One region of the Paenibacillus wynnii genome, then DNA from elsewhere that is predicted to be linked to it. Evidence: a T-box and tRNA genes for the amino acid it is inferred to sense, from the RefSeq annotation. Region 1 holds a T-box; the other holds one or more tRNA genes.
What was found. The T-box of region 1 lies ahead of PWYN_RS26730 (valine--tRNA ligase). A T-box ahead of a tRNA ligase gene usually reads a tRNA of that ligase, here a tRNA-Val.
Positions count from the first base shown of each region.

Region 2: it encodes a tRNA-Val, which carries the amino acid that the T-box ahead of PWYN_RS26730 (valine--tRNA ligase) is inferred to sense. The anticodon was not compared.

Region 1 is NZ_JQCR01000003.1:2,431,377-2,440,732, reverse strand. Features, by position in the region: gene PWYN_RS26740 (ROK family protein) at 1-788, shown strand, start outside; gene PWYN_RS26735 (LysM peptidoglycan-binding domain-containing protein) at 957-2,252, shown strand; T-box leader at 2,316-2,605, shown strand; gene PWYN_RS26730 (valine--tRNA ligase) at 2,772-5,408, shown strand; gene PWYN_RS26725 (bifunctional folylpolyglutamate synthase/dihydrofolate synthase) at 5,414-6,790, shown strand; gene murC (UDP-N-acetylmuramate--L-alanine ligase) at 6,797-8,173, shown strand; gene PWYN_RS26715 (glycosyltransferase family 4 protein) at 8,458-9,356, shown strand, end outside.
Region 2 is NZ_JQCR01000003.1:525,464-534,819, forward strand. Features, by position in the region: gene PWYN_RS28240 (hypothetical protein) at 1-182, shown strand, start outside; gene PWYN_RS17620 (helix-turn-helix domain-containing protein) at 254-568, shown strand; gene PWYN_RS17625 (hypothetical protein) at 735-923, shown strand; gene PWYN_RS17630 (helix-turn-helix domain-containing protein) at 1,055-1,336, shown strand; gene PWYN_RS29640 (Rha family transcriptional regulator) at 1,333-1,521, shown strand; gene PWYN_RS29785 (MerR family transcriptional regulator) at 1,753-1,992, shown strand; gene PWYN_RS17645 (hypothetical protein) at 1,989-2,351, shown strand; gene PWYN_RS17650 (DUF3102 domain-containing protein) at 2,344-2,694, shown strand; gene PWYN_RS30060 (helix-turn-helix transcriptional regulator) at 2,946-3,239, shown strand; gene PWYN_RS17660 (hypothetical protein) at 3,336-3,578, shown strand; tRNA gene PWYN_RS17665 (tRNA-Val) at 3,918-3,989, opposite strand; gene PWYN_RS17670 (SDR family oxidoreductase) at 4,167-5,066, shown strand; gene PWYN_RS17675 (sensor domain-containing diguanylate cyclase) at 5,080-6,609, opposite strand; gene PWYN_RS17680 (hypothetical protein) at 6,811-6,996, shown strand; gene PWYN_RS17685 (site-2 protease family protein) at 7,267-8,355, shown strand; gene PWYN_RS17690 (hypothetical protein) at 8,448-8,669, shown strand; gene PWYN_RS17695 (GNAT family N-acetyltransferase) at 8,798-9,244, shown strand.

The sequences.
Region 1 (9,356 bases):
CAACAGAACAGCCTGAACCGACCTTGGAAAAGGTCATTGCTTATTTTCAAGCCAAAAAAGTGGATAGTATCGGCATTGGAGCTTTTGGACCTATAGATATAGATCGTTCTAGTCCCAATTACGGATATGTGACAACGACACCGAAGCCAGGTTGGGCAGGGTTTGATTTTGTAGGGACGCTTAAGAACTTATTTCCTGTACCCTTCGAATGGGATACGGACGTTAATGCAGCAGCTCTTGGTGAAGCTACTTGGGGAGCGGCCAAAGGACTGGATAGCTGCGTATACTATACCATTGGGACTGGAGTCGGCGTTGGCGTCTATGCGGAAGGTAAATTAATTCATGGACTCATGCATCCTGAAGGCGGTCATGTCTTGACAAGACGGCATCCGGACGATCATTTCGCTGGAGTTTGCCCCTATCATGGCGATTGCTTAGAAGGTATGGCTGCGGGACCCGCACTGGAAGCACGATGGAAGGCCAAAGGATACGAGCTTCCCAGAGACCATCAGGCATGGGCAATTGAAGCTTTTTATATTGCACAGGCAGTAACAGGTATGATTTTGACGGTCTCGCCGAAAAAAATTATCCTGGGTGGAGGTGTTATGAAACAAATCCAGTTATTCCCGTATGTCCGTGAAGAAGTCAGAAGGAATTTGAACGGGTATGTGGGTGCTAAAGAGATTATTTCTGATATCGATCATTATATTGTCCCTCCAGGATTAGGGGATAACGCGGGACTCTGCGGTGCACTGGCGCTTGGGGTAAAGGCACTCCATAACGCTTAACCTCATCTCTTCCGCACCGTGGAGCTTAAATCACCATCGTTGTGATAACTGGAGTCAAATTTGTCATGTGTCCCTTTTTTATGCATATACATGAGTGGAGTAATAGTTTGGGCTCATGCTCTGGGCTTGTCTCAGGGTTAGATTATGCCAAGAAGGAGGACATTTCCCGTGTTTGACCAGTCCCACGGCTTGCGGTTTGATATTTATGAACGCATTCATCTGTCGGAAGAGCTTCCGGGAATCGCTGAACTGGAAGAGGTTGAACTTCTCCCGGAAATCCAGGTAATTCAGCGGGAGGACCGGGCAGAGCTGTATGGACAGCTGCTGCTGACGGGCCTTTACCGGAGTGAAGAAGATAGGATAGAGAGGCTTGAACACGCCATTCCTGTTGAGATTACGGTTCCGCTGACCCGGGTCAGCTCGCTTGAAGACATAGGGGTGGAAATTGAGAATTTCGATATTGATCTCCTTACGATGCGCAGTGTGAATATAACAGGTGTACTTTCGCTACGCGGGATCGGCGGTACAGAAGCTGTACCTGTATGGCAGCAGGAGGAATACACAGTTGCTTATACTCCGGAAGATGGGGAACGCGTTGCTGCCGAACCTATAGATACTCATGAACGCGAGGGTGATGCCCTGTATGAGAATTCTCTCTGGACGTTTGGTGAGGGGACCTTTGATGAACCTGTCGAAGACCATAATCCTAGTGTAGAAGCTGTTGACCTTCAGGTGACGACGACTCCCGTTATCCCGGAACAGAGCAGAGAAAATGAACTCATTGTTCATACGCACAGTTTAAATGAGGACCCAAGCGGAATACAGCCGAATATAAGAGATTACTGGAAAAAGACAGAAGCCTGGAATCTAGGTGCATCCTTCAATGAACGTAAGGACAGTACCGTTGCAGATGAAGTTGAGGTAGCTACTATAGATGTCTATGAAGCGGACAATATCTCTATGGAGGAGAATGTTCATCATGAGGCTCCTTCCCAAGTAGAAGATGCATCCGACTTCACTCCTATAGCGGAAAATGACTTTATAGAGGCAGCCGAATCAATTCCTGTTCCTGTTCCGGTTCCGGAAGAAAAAGCAGATCTCAAAATAGCCTTGGGAAGCAAGAAGGAACCGAAGGCGGAAGACAAGGAACCGATTACTTTCTCAACGCTCTTGAACTCCAGCCGCGACCGTAAGATCCAGGAAAATCTTCATGTCGAGGAAGTGACTACTGCCGCAGCGGTAGCCTCTCCGGATTCCGGAAATGACAAGGAATGGAAAAACAGATTTATCGGCGGCCAAGAAAGCGCAAATCTGTTCCGTAAGGTCCGTCTCTGTATTGTCCAGCGGGAGGAAACACTCGACACGATTGCCGATAAGTATCAGCTAAGCGCACGGGAGCTGATCATGTATAATCGGTTATCGGGTCAAAACGTGGAGGAAGGTCAAGTCTTGTATATTCCTTAATGGATTCGTACCCAGGTTGACTTAAGCTTGACTCTAAAGGTATTATGGAGTAAGCAATACTAGTCAAAGACTGGGAATGGGAAGAGTAGGCAGTCAGCCCTTCAGAGAGCGGAATTATTAGTAGCTGTGAAATTCCGCAGGATGCATGTCAGCCGAAGTCGCCCTGGAGTCGCCTGTCTGAATCTGTCATCCTATTCATGAATGACAGGGTAGGATATGGCCGGTCGCAGCCGTTACCCTGCATGAGTGTCGCGCTATGCCGCTGGAACCTTAAGGAACCATGAGCGGAGTTTTATTCTTTATTGGCGCGAAACAAAGGTGGTACCGCGAAAGAATGGCCTTTCGTCCTTTGAGACGAGGGCCTTTTTGTGTTTTTTAGAGTATCTTTTTCCACGAAATATGAGAAAGTGACGGAGGTATCAGAGAATGGCTGACCAAGACAACTTAACCTCGGCAGAATTGCCGAACCTGCAAGATACGACGGAAGATCAAACCGTAGCCAATGAGTCGAAAAGTGATATGCCGACTACATACGACCCTAAAGCGGCGGAACAGAAGTGGTATTCGTATTGGACCGAGGGCGGATACTTCCGTGCGGGCCAGCGACCGGATGCACAGCCTTACAGTATTGTAATCCCGCCTCCAAATGTAACCGGAATGCTCCACATCGGACATGCGCTGGATTTCACTTTACAGGATATCCTGATTCGTACGAAGCGGATGCAGGGCTTTGATACCTTATGGCTGCCGGGAACAGACCATGCGGGTATCGCCACACAAACAAAGGTAGAGCAGAAGCTACGCCAACAGGGCATATCCCGGCATGATCTGGGACGTGAGAAATTCCTGGACCAGGTGTGGGAATGGAAGGAACAATACGCAGAAACCATCCATGAGCAGTGGGCCAAGATGGGCCTTTCACTGGACTACTCACGCGAGCGTTTTACCCTTGATGATGGCTTGTCCAAAGCGGTACGCGAGGTGTTCGTGAAGCTCTATAAAAAAGGCCTGATTTACCGCGGCAAACGCATTATTAACTGGGACCCTGCTGCCCGTACGGCATTGTCTGATATTGAGGTTGAATATAAAGAAGTTAACGGACACTTGTATCACCTTCGTTACCCGCTGAAAGACGGAAGCGGCTATATTACCGTAGCAACAACACGTCCGGAGACCATGCTGGGTGATACCGCAGTAGCTGTACATCCGGAGGACGACCGCTACAAGGATCTGATCGGCAAAACTTTGATCCTGCCTATTATCGGCCGTGAAATTCCGATTATTGCCGATGATTATGTAGATAAGGAATTTGGCAGCGGCGCCGTTAAGATTACACCGGCTCATGATCCAAATGACTTTGAAATGGGCCTTCGGCATAACCTTCCACAGATCAATGTGATGGATGAGAGCGGTACGATGAATGAGGAAGCGGGACCTTACCAAGGCCAAGACCGCAGTGAATGCCGTAAAGCCATCACGGCTGATCTTAAAGAGCAGGGTGTTCTGATCTCTATTGAAGATCATGTACATCAGGTAGGTCATAGCGAACGCTCAGGTGCTGTTGTTGAGCCTTATCTGTCAACACAATGGTTCGTAAAAATGAAGCCGTTGGCTGAAGTGGCAATCGATGCTCAGAAGGATGGTAAAGGCGTTAATTTTGTTCCGGATCGCTTTGAGAAAATCTACTTGAATTGGATTGAGAATGTACGCGACTGGTGTATTTCCCGCCAGCTGTGGTGGGGCCACCGAATCCCTGCTTGGTACTCAGAATCTACGGGTGAGCTTGTAGTTGCCCATGATGAAGAGGAAGCACGGAGAATCAGCGGTCTGGATGATTTGAAGCAGGACGAGGATGTACTGGATACGTGGTTCAGCTCGGCGCTTTGGCCGTTTTCAACCCTTGGCTGGCCGGACGAGAGCAGCAAGGACTTCGAACGTTTTTATCCGAATAATGTACTTGTTACGGGCTACGACATCATTTACTTCTGGGTTGCCCGTATGATCTTTACAGCTATGGAGTTCACGGGAGAGAAGCCGTTTGCTGATGTGTTGATGCACGGTCTGGTACGCGATTCCGAAGGGCTGAAAATGTCCAAATCGCTGGGCAACGGCGTTGATCCGCTGGAAGTTATCGAGAAATACGGTGCGGATGCTATGCGTTATATGATTTCCACCAGTAGCACTGCAGGTCAGGACCTTCGTTTCCGCTGGGAGCGGGTGGAGCAGGCGCGGAATTTTGCCAACAAGATCTGGAATGCTTCACGCTTTGCCCTTATGAATCTTGAAGGGGTAACCTTTGAAGATATCGACATTACAGGGGAGCTTAGCACGGCTGATCGTTGGATTTTACACCGTCTGAACGAAACTTCCCGTGATATTACGCGTCTAATGGATTCGTACGAGTTCGGAGAGATTGGCCGCCAGCTGTACAACTTTATCTGGGACGATTTATGCGACTGGTACATTGAATTTGCGAAGCTTTCACTATATGGCACTAACCCTGCAGCCAAGGCCAAGACTCAATCCGTCCTTGCATACACCCTTGACCGGACGCTGCGCTTGATTCACCCGTTCATGCCGTTCATCTCCGAAGAGATTTGGCAGCATTTGCCGCATAACGGTGAGACTATTACACTGGCAGCTTGGCCTGAGTACGACACTGCACTGGAGAACACTGAAGCTGTGGCGGAAATGAACCTATTGATGGACGTGATCCGAGCCGTTCGGAATATCCGTGCAGAAGTGAATGTTCCAATGAGTAAGAAGGTTGAGTTGATCGTTAAGGCCAGCAATGCTGAAACCTTGAGCATCATCAACCGCAATGACAATTACATCAGCCGATTCTGTAATACTTCTTCGTTCGAGGCAGGCTTGAATCCAGAAACACCGGATAAGGTAATGTCTGCTGTGGTTACGGGTGCGGAGTTACTTCTGCCGTTGTCCGGTCTGATTGATATTGAACAAGAAATTGCCCGTCTGGAAAAAGAAGTGCAAACCCTGAACAATGAGGTTGAGCGCGTGGAGAAAAAGCTGGGCAATCAAGGCTTCGTTGCCAAGGCGCCGGCTAAAGTCATCGAAGAGGAACGGGCTAAGCAAGCCGATTACTCCGCCAAACGGGAAAAGGTGCTTGCCCGTATTGCAGAGCTGAGAGGATAAGGGATATGGGAGATATACTCGGGGGCAGTGGATCTGCCCCTTTAGGGACCTATACAGAGGCTGTCGACTGGATTAACAGCCTCATTCCATTCGGAATTCGTCCAGGATTGGAACGGATCGAGAAGCTTATGGAAAAGCTGGAGAATCCGCAGCGCAGACTGAAGTTCATTCATGTTGCTGGGACGAACGGGAAAGGTTCGACCTGTGCTTTTTTAACAAGTGTGTTAATTCAAAGCGGGTACTCGGTGGGTACATTCACATCACCGTATATTACTAAATTTACGAACCGTTTTCAGTATAACGGTGAGGATATCCCTGAGGAAACACTGACCAAACTGTCTAATATCCTGCATCCCCTGGTGAATGAAATGGCTGAGTCTGAGCTAGGCTCTCCTACGATGTTTGAAGTAGCGACAGCACTTGCTATCCTCTACTATTCACAGGAGTGTTATCCAGATGTTGTCGTATGGGAGACAGGGCTTGGGGGAAGGCTTGATGTAACGAATATCGTATTCCCGATCGTGTCGGTGATTACAAATGTGGGCTATGACCATACGGATGTCCTTGGCGATACGCTGGAGCAGATTGCATCGGAAAAAGCCGGGATCATTAAGCCCGGTGTTCCTGTAATCAGTTGTGTTACTCAACCGGAAGCGGTGGCGGTTCTTAAGGAAAAAGCATCAGCATGCAGAACCAGTCTGTATCTTGCCGATGAAGATTTTAACTATGAAATTACCGGAATTGAGAACGGCCTGCAGTCCTTTACTTTCAAAGGACCGTTTCGGTCACTGGATATAGACATTGCAATGAAAGGCGTGCATCAATGTACCAATGCAGCCGGAGCAATGATGGTTCTTGAAGTGTTGCGGCAATACCTGGCTTTTATGCTGGACGACGAAGATGTTCTTAAGGGATTTCGCGATACTTTTTGGGCCGGTAGGCTGGAAGAGATAAGCTCTTCCCCGCGGATCGTACTGGATGGAGCGCATAATCCCGAGGGTGCAGAAAGTCTGGCGAAGAGCCTGCCTATCTTCTATAAATACAGCAAATTAAATTTGCTGATGGGCATGCTGTCAAACAAGCATCATGAATCCTACCTAGAGCATATACTACCTATAGTGGATACGCTCATCCTGACCGAACCGGATTTCCGGAAGAAAATGGACGCGGATAACCTGCATGAAATCGTGGAAAGTCTGCGGGGAAAATATGCCAAAGAGCATTTGGAAATTATAGTAGAACGTGATTGGGGCAAAGCGCTGCAACTGCTGAAGACGATAACAGCTGAGGACGACCTTGCCGTCGTTTCCGGTACGCTGTATTTAATCGCCGATGTGCGCAGCACACTTTTGCAGCAACCCGATTCTGAAAAAGGCTGGTGACAACTGTTGGATACTACTGAACGTGTTCATTTTATAGGGATCGGCGGTTACGGGATGAGCGCGATTGCCCGAGTAATGCTGGAGATGGGATATACCGTCACAGGCTCGGATGTAGCTGCTCAGGAACTAACGGAGAAGTTAATTGCTAAAGGTGCAAAAGTATATATCGGACATACCGCGGAGCAGGTTAAGGGAGCAGATTTGGTGGTCTACTCTACTGCTTTGTCCAATGATAATGTGGAATGGGTGGAAGCGGAGCGGTTGAATATTCCGATTATCCACCGTTCCCAAATGCTTGCACGTCTGCTTAACCAGCGCAAGGGTGTTGCTGTTGCAGGTGCTCACGGAAAGACAACCACCTCATCGATGATTGCTCTGGTGATGGAGGATTGCGGTGTTGATCCTACCTACATTATCGGTGGAGAAATTATGAATGTAGGTACGAATGCAAAGGCAGGACAAGGGGAGTTTGTAGTCGCTGAAGCTGATGAGAGTGATGGCTCATTCCTTCAATATCATCCTTGGCTCGGAATCGTTACCAATATTGAAGCGGATCACCTTGAGAATTACGGCGGTGATTTCAATAGACTCAAGGCAGCATACGTACAGTTCATGAATCATCTTGCTGAAGATGGAACTGCCATCGTATGTGTGGATGATGAGAATGTAATCTCTCTCTTGCCTGAGGTGAAAGGTAAAGTGATTTCTTACGGAATTCACTCCAAGACCGCTGATTATGTGGCTACCGACATCGTGCTCGGAGACCGCCAGGTCTCATTTACCATGACCGGATATGGAGAGGTTCTTGGACAGATTGAATTGTCTGTTCCCGGGCAGCATAACCTGTACAATGCCATGGCGACGGTAATCGCTTGTCTGAAAGCAGATATTCCTTTTGCAGCTATCGCTGCAGCAATTGTGAAATTTAACGGCGCCAAACGTCGTTTTCAAGTACTCGGTGAAGTGAATGAAATTCTAGTGATCGATGATTATGCTCATCATCCTACAGAAATACAGGCGACCATCAGCGCGGCAAAAGCAACCGGCAAACGTATTATTGCCGTGTTCCAGCCTCAACGCTATACGCGTACCTTCTTCCTGCTGGATGCATTCAGCCGTGCCTTTGCGGAGGCGGATGAGGTGATTATCACTGATATCTATTCACCTGCGGGAGAGAAGCAGATCGAAGGAGTTACTTCTGCGAAGCTGGTAGAACTGATTATTCAGAACAGCAATGCAGGGGCACGTCATTTGCCATGCAAAGAGGAAGTTGTGGCCGATCTTCAGGATCGTGTCGCTCCAGGAGACCTCGTAATAACCATGGGTGCGGGTGATATTTGGAAGGTAAGTCATGCCTTGGCTGATTATTTAAAGACTCGATAGAAATACACATATGCTTGTGTCATATTAAGCGTATTCCCTTCTGCAATGTAGAAGGGAATACGCTTTTTTTATGATTTTTTAAGTTGGTGAATGTGTCGTTTTTAGGAAAAATTTATATTAATGATTCTTTTCTCCCATGAATCGACATAACTTTAGCGAAATATAGGTTACTATTGATCTGCATCTAAAGTTTCATTAGTGAACGAAAATGCAAATCGTCCTGCTTTTTTACATGTAAATGCAATAAATCAGGATCTTATATAAAGTAACAAGGAGCTAAAGTCATGCGTAAGAGAATGTTGTTTCTGTCTGCTAAGAATCTTCAGACAGAAGATTTAGAAAGAGAAATTAGACAAAGAGGTATCCTTGGAATCCTGCTGGAGAGATTTAATATTGATCTTTTAACCTATGGTAATGGTGATTTGGAATATTCAACGCATTGCGGGCCTGCTCTTGTGATACACAGAGTCAGGAAGGGTATGAACGGAACCATTAAGGAACTCTGCCAATCTAATGAATACTCTCATGTTTTTATATCACATAGTTTATTAGGGAATTGCATTAATCTTATAAAACATATCCTGCCAGATGCCACGATAATTACGGATGCCTATCGTTCTGATAGCGATCAGCCGGTTAAGATTACGTTTAAGAATATGGCTATACATCATAAGCTTAATGCTGCCCGGGCTCGTTGGAATGAGCAGAGGCTAATGAATAAAACCGGCCTCCTCCTAGCGGTTTCGGAATGGGATGCACTTTTGTTCAAGGCATTGTCTTTCAAGAATGCCCCTAAGGTGCATGTGCTGCCCCATTTCATAGATATGAACCAATACAATGATACGGAGCCGACATCCAAGGAGAACATGATCGTTCTTCACTGGAACATGAATACGACTCAGGGTAAAAATGCATTCCAGAAGTTTTATCATACGATTTATCCTTCAGTGAAAGTTAAGGTTCCCGATGTTCAATGTTTTATTGTCGGCAGTGAGGTGAGTGCCGAGGTAAGAAGACTGGTTAAGGAAGACGAATCGGTTGTAATCACCGGGCCGCTAGCGGATCCGGGTAGATACATACGTCGTGCTAAAGCCTTCATAGCCCCTCTTCAAGAGGGTTGCGGATCCCGTTCAAAGATTTTGGAGTCGTGGGCCCTAAAAACGCCAGTAGTAACAAGCTATCA
Region 2 (9,356 bases), 1.9 Mb from region 1:
CCGACATTGAACGATACAAGGAAGCAATTCAACTCTATGAGCTGAATGTCTCAGCATCCAAGACGGAAGAAGCTAAAGCGAACAATCAGCAAATGCTGGATTCATACAAGAAGCAGCTCGCCGAAGCTGAACAGAAATTGATTGATCTGGAGAAGCAAAAGGCGGAGCTGGAAAGTAAATAGCGTGCATGTAAACGGGCCCTCTTCGGAGGGCTCTTTTCGTTACAGGGTATCTGAGAGGAAGGTAGTAGGAGATGACCACCAATGAGTTTATCGATGAAATCAAAGAGCGCATTATAGCTGAGCTGCTGCCGGCTACACAGGAAGTTATGAATCAGAGATATGCGGATCGGCTAAAGCGGGCCACGTTGTCGGCTGAAGAAGCCGCTGAGTACATCGGCATTTCCAAGACGCTCCTGTACGCAATGGCCAAGGCCAGGAGCATCCCGTGGTTTCCTGTTGGCTCCCGGGGGTCGCAGAAGCCTCAGATGCGGTTTAGGCTGTCCTCGCTTGATCACTGGATGGATGAGCAGGAGCGGTTGAATTATGAGGCGCCGAAGGGCTGCTGATAGAGTGCCATGTAACTGCAGAATCTTGGCATTGTTTATTCGGGGATACTCAGAAAATTTCAGTTTCGGTCGTGGCCTATCTTCGCACAGATGAATAAGTCAGGTCTGAAATCTATCTCTTTTGACAATATTAAATAATGTGATTCGTATATTGAGAGGTGGCTAGATGAAGAAGGCAGTAATCAATGTGACCGTAAATTGTGTTCCGCATACAAAGCCGCAGCGTCTCATCGACGTTTTGGCACGGCTGATATTGAAAGAGGTTTTGCACCAAGAGGCTGAAGCTACCAGAATAACCGAAGTAATACCTGCAGTTTCCGCAGCCCAAAAAGAAAACGGAGAATCTAATCCTTGAACCTACTATAGGGTTGTTAGTGAATGTTAGTATTCAACTTATGTAAGTGCGCTTGTTTAGGCGAATAGCGATAGAGTTTCTGGCTACCCTAAAAAAAGTGAGTGGGAGAAGTATAAATACGGAGTGATGTAATGGATTACAAAACGGTGGATTTGCTCGAAGCCATTCGCGCTGATATTAAGCAGGAACTTCGTGAGGAACTATTGGCCGTGCTGCAGCCTGAAATTGAACGGCAGCTCTATTCGAACATCTTCGATATTTCCGAAGCTTGCCGATACTTAAAAGTTTCTGACAAAACCGTACGCAGAATGATCAAAGAAGATGGGCTACCCCATTTTTGGCAGAGAGGTCAAATTTTCTTTCAACAAAATTCATTAAATCGCTGGATATCTAAAAAGGAGGTAGTCAAGTGAACCAATTAACGATTTTAAATCAAAACGGACAATTGCTCGTTGACAGCCGCGATGTTGCAGAAATGACAGACGTAAGACATGGTCATCTATTAGCTAAAATTGATGGCTACATTAAGGCATTGCTAACTGAACCGAATTTTCGGTTGAGTGATTTCTTCATTGAAAGTTCGTACCAAGACAGCTGAACACAAAGTTTATGAAAACCTCAGAAAACCTAGTATTCAGCAAGCTATCAAAGGGGCTCAGGATAAGCGTGCTGCCAAGGTCGACATCACAGCCGATCCATACACGCCATTTGGCTTGCCGTCACTGTCACGAGATTGATCATCAATACCAATGGCTAAATGTCAGGGAATGAGCTTGTCTGTACCGTTGATGAGTTAGTTAGATAATCGCACAACAGCGAGGTGAAAAAAATGATGGTAAAAAAAATGTACCTTCCACCCCATCTAACCGCTAAGCAAATTTCCGAATTTACTAGCTTATCCAAGCGAAAGGTATACGTTTTAATGAGCACAAATCCTGACATTGGTGGCATTCCAAGCTTTAAAGTTGGCCCGAAGTCTGTACTAGCGGACAGGGAAGACTTCCTTTGTTGGTGGGAAAAAACCAAACGCGAAGGGCAGATTTTCCCATCGAAAGGAGCAACCGAATGAACAATTCTTCCATAATTCTCGATGAATGCACACCTGAACATTTTCGTGATCTGCTGCGGGAGATTCACATTTTAAATGCTGAATGCTCGGTCGAAATCTCCCGCAGTTCTGAAATCTTTGCTTATTGGAACGGAACCGTAAGCAATCCAGATCTTGCGTCTATTTCGGACGATCAGATCTGCATCGCATTTAAAATCGGATCAGTAAGTCTTGAACTGGATGAAGCATACATGTTCTGTTTTCATCAATCCGCTACACAAACCATTCTTTGCGCAGGCGTTCCTGGGGAGTCAGATGATAGTCCTTCGCCATACGGCATCTGGATTAATTCTCATCTTAAGGGGAGCGTACATGAATGAGCTAACTCTTTCATCTGATTTGAAGGTCATCACGGCTGAGATTAATAGCTTTAAGCAGATCGCTGGGCAATCGATTTTTGAAATCGGTAAAAGGCTCAAACACGTTAAGAAAAATGATCTTGCTCATGGAGAATGGATGGTCTGGCTTTCATCCATCGACATCGATCACAGCACGGCTCAAAAATTCATTCACGCCTACGAACAATTCGGAAACCTGGCGATGTCGCCAACTTTGCAGGTTGGGAAAATATTCGAAATGCTTGCGCTGCCTGAATCGGATGATTGGGCGATACATGAGAAAGCGAGGTGTAAGAGTGATGTCAATCGAAAAGGCAATTGCTGATATCGTAGCCGAGCATGTTGCAGAAGCAGAAAAGCGGATATTGGAACGGTTGTCCGTAGCATCGGACCGTTGGTGCAGATGGAAGTAAGAATCCCCGATACTTGTTCAGCTCGGTCAGCCTTGATCGGTGGAAGCGAGAAGAGGAAGAGCGGAACTATTGGCCGAAACGATGACAAGTCTGAGAACGGAATATTGCGTTTTCGGACCTTCTGAATCGGAAGGTTAGATCCGTTGTGAGAGGAGGTTTAACTTTGATCCAGGAAGAGGCCTTCGAGTTGTTTGTCCAGGCCATTGAATTAATGAAACTGGAGATTAAGAAGCAGGTACTCGCAGAAATCGCATCATACCAGCATGGAGACTTAATGACGATCCCACAAATGGCAGAGCGCATGCAGATTAGTGAGCGTAAAGCGTATGAGATGAGGAAACAAACCGGCTTTCCTTCTTACAATTTTGGAGAGCGGCAGATCCGGGTGATATGGTCAGAAGTTATGCAATGGGCAAAAAAGCAAGCAGAAGAAGAGTACGTGCGTCAACTGAAATAATGCTAGTTAACGCGCATAAGATCGCTGTTTCTTTTTACCAAATTTCTCTGTATAATACGTGTTGAAGGCACAGATTAGAAAAAAGGAGTGAAAAACATGGAGAATGAAGTTCATAAATTAAGCCCTTTATTAAGAAAAATTCTTCATGTTTTATCATGTTTTGGTTCTTATTTGATTGCCTTAGGCGTTTGTTGGATGGTTCAAATTTTCACTATCGGATTAATACCTCTAGTTCAAAGACCTAAGGTATTGGGGCTCCCGATATATTTCTTTGTAAGCTTAATAATTGCCCATTTTATAGTGAGAAAATATGTGAAAATAAATTCGCCTTACGAATGATCTTCTGGTTCTCCATCGACCGGAAGATTTTTTAATTCTTTTGGAGGAATTACATCTAGTTTTCTGAAGATTTGATTTTGTACTTCAAGCATTTTAAGTTGCTGACTATCCGAGTGCTTTCGAAACTTCAACCATTTTTCTAGTAAGCCGTCAGAACAAAATCCGTTGATCTCTTATTGAGATTTTAGCGGATTTTCAAGTTCTTTATTAGGGCTTGCCAAATAGTTTCACATCAAAATAACATCAATGGAACGTTTGTCACGCTGTACCATACAATTCCAACGTTTTGTACCAACAAAAAAAGCCTTGAATATCAAGGCTTTCATGATCTGTACTATATAGGACGGATGGGATTCGAACCCATGACCCCTACCCTGTCAAGATAGTGCTCTCCCGCTGAGCTACCGTCCTGCAACGAAATTTATAATACCATAGGAATAATGTTGAATGCAATTGTTTTTTAGTCAGTCCCCGTATGTCATGCACTTTCATAAGTACATAATGGCCTAGCCTAACCGCATATGATTTCTCGATCTGTTTAATTACCTGAACGTTATTGGAAATTGAATGAGAAGGAGAGAAACGGCCATGTATCCGTCTTACCCGTATTATAGTTCGGAGGTCCAATGCAAGAACGTTCCGCTTACATTCCCCCCGCAAGAACAGAGGAGGCAGCCGGGCTTTGAATACTTAATGGTTCCTCGTCCCATCTCGGAGAATCCATGTTATATAGGAAGCGGCAAGCTAAGTAACAAAGTTGCTCTTATTACAGGCGGGGACAGCGGGATAGGCCGTGCTGTCGCGATCGCCTTCGCTAAAGAAGGGGCAGATATAGTTATTGTTTATTATGATGAGCATCAGGATGCTGCTGAGACAAGACAGCGAATCGAACAACTTGGAAGAAAATGCTTAACCATGGCCACGGATCTAAAGGAAGAGGAAAACTGCAAGTCCGTTGTTGTAAAAGCAGTGGAGGCCTTCGGGAGAATTGATGTTCTTGTGAATAATCACGCCGTCCAGTTTCCTCAGCAGAGTATTCTTGATATCACAAGTGCCCAATTGGATATGACGTTTCGGACGAATGTTCTATCCTATTTTTATATGACTAAAGCGGCTCTGCCCCATATGAAGGCTGGCAGTTCTATCATCAATACGGCATCTGTGACCGCATATCGGGGAGAGAAAACGTTAATTGATTACTCATCCACGAAAGGGGCAATCGTATCGTTTACTAGAGTTCTTTCACTTTCATTAGTAGATCAGAAAATTCGAGTGAATGGAGTAGCCCCAGGCCCCATTTGGACACCCTTAATTCCGGCAAGCTTCCCGGCAGAAAAGGTTAAGACCTTTGGAACAGAGGTGCCGATGAAACGGGCAGGTCAGCCTTTTGAATTAGCACCGGCTTATGTATACCTGGCCTCAGATGATTCTGCCTATGTATCGGGGCAAATTCTTCATGTTGGCGGAGGAGAGATGGTGGAATCATAGGGGCAGTTGTCCTCTACAGAAGCTGCTGCTTTCGATTTCTTTTGGCACGATACATGGCTTTATCTGCATTATTCAGAATAGTATCTTCGTCTTGTCCATCATCTGGATAAAAGCTATAACCCATACTCATTTTAACAGTGAGGCTTTTATCCTTATATTGTAGATCGGTGTGCAAGAACTTTGTTTCTAACTGCTGGAGGGTAACCTGTATATATGAAATAGACGGAATGGGACTTAGGAAAAATACAAATTCATCTCCGCCTAATCTTGCCGCTACGCCCTTTTGGCCTACAACCTCCTTGATCAAGTGTGCGGTATGCCGCAGCACCTCATCTCCTGCCTCATGCCCATATCTATCGTTCGTATCCTTGAAATCATCTAGATCGATAAGGATAACTGCCAAATGATGACCAAGCGACTTAGCCTCATTGATAGCTTCAGCCAGCTTTTCGTAGAAGTACCTCCGGTTCGGAAGAAGGGTCAATGGATCATGGTAAGCGAGGAAAACAATTTGTTTCTGATTCTCCTTCTGTAAGGTTATATTTCGAATGATCAAAATGACATGGGGCTGATTATCCACAGAGACATAATCACCATCAATTAGAACGTCTAAAAATGTGTCCCCATTTTGAATGGATGTCTCCAGCTCCTTAATTTCCTGTCTTTTCTTCAGACTGTTACTAAGCTCTGCACTAGCTAAAGCGTTCAGTACCGCATGATCCAGATCAATATGATTGAGCATTAATCTGGCGCTGGGATTGGCCTCCTTTATAATGCCCGAAATTTCAATAAGCAATATAGCTGCAGGGTTGAGGTTGAACAGCTTCTCGTACCTTTGATTATTGAAGTTCAGAAACTCATATTTTTTCATGGCAAGCTGGAGAAGGAAGCACCATATAATACCTGCGTATAAATAGGGGAAAGGGGGAATCTTTTCTCCAAATCGGAAGTATCCGAATATAGCAGTCCAACCTAGGGTCAGAATAGTGCCTACAATCATCAAATTAAAAATCGCTTTATATTCTGGTGAGCCTGCACTCGACTTAGCTTTGAATAGAATGAACAAGGTTAGAGCGCTAATTAGAATGCTGACGGTCAGCCCCGCATAATAAGCAGAGTTAAAGACTGGCCATTTCCAAACTCCGGCTGTTATGAATTTTTGGGACGATATGTAATTTTTGTTACTGATTAAATTGATGGGAATGATCAGAAGATGGACATAAAAAATATACGGGTTCAATAGCTTAGGTAAGCGCTTGTCCATCCTTGTTATTTTGGCAAAGAAGTGAAATCCAAGTCCTGGAAGCATAATACCTATACTAGAAAACATTATTGCAGTTAATGGAGGACTATAACTAATAGGCAGTAAGAATCGGATGTACTCTTCGAGGAATAGCAGGAAATAGCATCCGGTAATCAGGCTAACTAGCCTATGTTCAGTTTTTTTGGGATTACGCACCAGGACATCAAGACCCATATAGAAAAAGAACAGCATAGGGAGTAAATAAACGACTAAGGTTAATAAAACTTCCGACAGGTTCATTCCTATTGTCCCCTTCCATTTGGGCGCTTATGCCGAAAGTAAAGCTGCAGAGCCGTATAGTAGTATATTAAATTAAAGTGTCGTGTTTTGTCGATTTTAAAATTTAAATAATACTTGATCATAGATGACAGCTTGTATAGTTCGGTACCTTCATGAGGAACATATAACAGGAATTGAAATTGAATAGAGGGAGGCAAAACCATGGAGCATACCAACATACCGGATAAAAATTTAATCAATACTGTTAAAGAGCTGGAGCAAGAACCAGTGAACAGCCACCAGGCCCAGCAGATGCAGCAGGATAAGAATGATCGCCGTAAAGAAATGATCAAGGATCTGGATGAAGTTGTTAAATTCAAAAACAACGATCAACATCCCCATAGATGATAAGTCCAACGGCTGTCTTTCATATGCTCAATCGTTAATATTCAGCCAAACAAGAGACCTCGACTGCAAATTTGCTGAGGGGTCTCTTGTTTATTTTAGTCAGGGTTCGCGCACCTTCCCCGAAGAGGAAAAGTCTAAGTGGTTATGTTAAAATAAAAGTTGCAATTAACTTTGAACTGGAGGAGTCGCTGTGGAGGTAGATCGCACCCAATGGTGGAGACTTGTTTTGAGATTCCTGTTTTTGTTTGGATTTCATAGATAAATTTAAAGATGAAGGAGTTAGAGAACTTGCCGCAAAATGAATCGAAAAAAAATAATCTAAACCCGCTAAAATGGTTAGGCGGCGGTGCTGCTTTTTTATTAGTTAAAGGAAAGGCTCTTTTATCCATTCTTAAATTCAGTAAGATTGTCGGCCCTCTTCTTTCAATGATGGTTTCGATTTGGGCTTACGCTCTTATTTATCCGTGGGGTTTCGCTACCGGATTTGTACTGCTCCTGCTTGTTCATGAGTTGGGTCACGTCATTGCGGCCAAGCAGAAAGGTCTTCCGGTCAGTGCTCCGCTGTTTATACCTTTCGTCGGTGCTTTAATTGCTATGAAAAAGCGTCCGCTGGATGCCAAGACGGAAGCTTATATTGCCTTTGGCGGTCCTGTGCTCGGTACATTGGGGGCAGTAGCCGTTTTTGGAGCAGCCTATTATATGGATAGTCCGTTGCTGTTTTCACTTGCTTATATTGGTTTCTTTCTGAATTTAATTAATTTGCTGCCGATCCATCCGCTGGACGGAGGCCGTATTGCAATCGCGGTTACACGCTGGTTATGGTTGGTTGGACTTGTAGGCGGTCTGGTCGTTATTATTTATTTAAAATCCATCTTGTTCTTTATCATTTGGGCACTATTTGCTTATGATCTGTTTAACAAGTATATCCGGCGACGCAAAAAGAGTGGGCTGCAGTCCATTACGAGAGGATTTTTAATTCCAGTGGAGCCTTTGCTGGCGGAGGGGTATCTAATTCCGGGACCCGAGCATCGAAGAGATCTGCCTTTCAGCACTTATAGTGATATGAATCAACAGCAGTACGTTACAACACAATGGGAAGGCCTGAAGTTTGAAGGTACAATGCCTCTTCCGGTGCAAGGGTTAATCCATAAAGTCAAAGTTATAGGTTTGGAAAAGGTGTTATTGGAAAATGGTTTGCATCTCAAAATGCATTTGGAGGTACAACTTACAGTCTTTGATAATGAAAAATACTACGATGTACCTGTCAACGCACGCTGGAAGTACGGCACGGCTTATTTTCTCTTGGCTGGATTCTTAGCCGGTATGATGTATTTGGTGCATACTGTAGGCAACGTGTAATTTGTAAACATCCGAATGTTTTAGAATGACCCAAGTCGTCAAAGCTGTTAACGATAAGTTGCAGCAGGTGATGACGAAAGGGGTTAATAATTTTGCCGAACAAAACAGGATGGTTCTTAGCAACGTATGTATTTATGATGTTGGTGCTTGCAGGGTGTTCCAAAGAGGAGCAGGCCCCGGTGTATACAGAACTAAGAGAGATGCCGTCTATGAAAGAAAGTTTGCATACAGACACCCGTTACGAACCGTTGACTCCGGTTATGCAGGATGTATATGATCGGTCCATACCTGAAGATGTCTACTCCACCGATTAAGGTCGGATTTCCGTGTAGGGCTGAAGAAACCTCTCTTATGTTGGTCGAGGACACGGCTATACAGAAAAAAGATTATTCTGTATAATAGGTCAATTATCGTTTGGATATAGAGAGAGGAGTTTAAGGTAATGGCAGCGGAAATTGTACGTGTTACGACAGAGGAGCAGCTTCAGATAGGGCTGGATATTCGCACAAAGGTATTCGTAGAGGAACAACAAGTACCGGCTGAAGAGGAAATTGATGAGTATGATGTGGTTGGCTGTAATGCGCATCATATCCTTCTTATGGATGAGGGAATCGCCGTCGCCACGGGGAGATTGATTTATTACAAAGCGGGTGCTGCCAAAATGCAGCGTGTGGCTGTCTTGAAGGACTATCGCTCGAAGGGGTATGGACGTGTTCTTCTGCTGGCGCTAGAGGAGATGGCCCGTGAGTTGGGGCTGGAGAATTCGATATTGGATGGACAATGCCAGGCAGAACCGTTCTATACTAAGCTGGGCTATGAAGTTATCTCTACCGAGCCGTTCTATGATGCAGGGATTCTTCATGTACGGATGCAAAAAGATCTTAAATAAGCTGCTCTACGGTACTTGCGTTTTATATACTAGAACAAAGGCTCAGCGAATGCTGAGCCTTTGTTCTGTCTTTTTAGTGATGTACCGATATGGTTTGAAATCCCCGAGACAT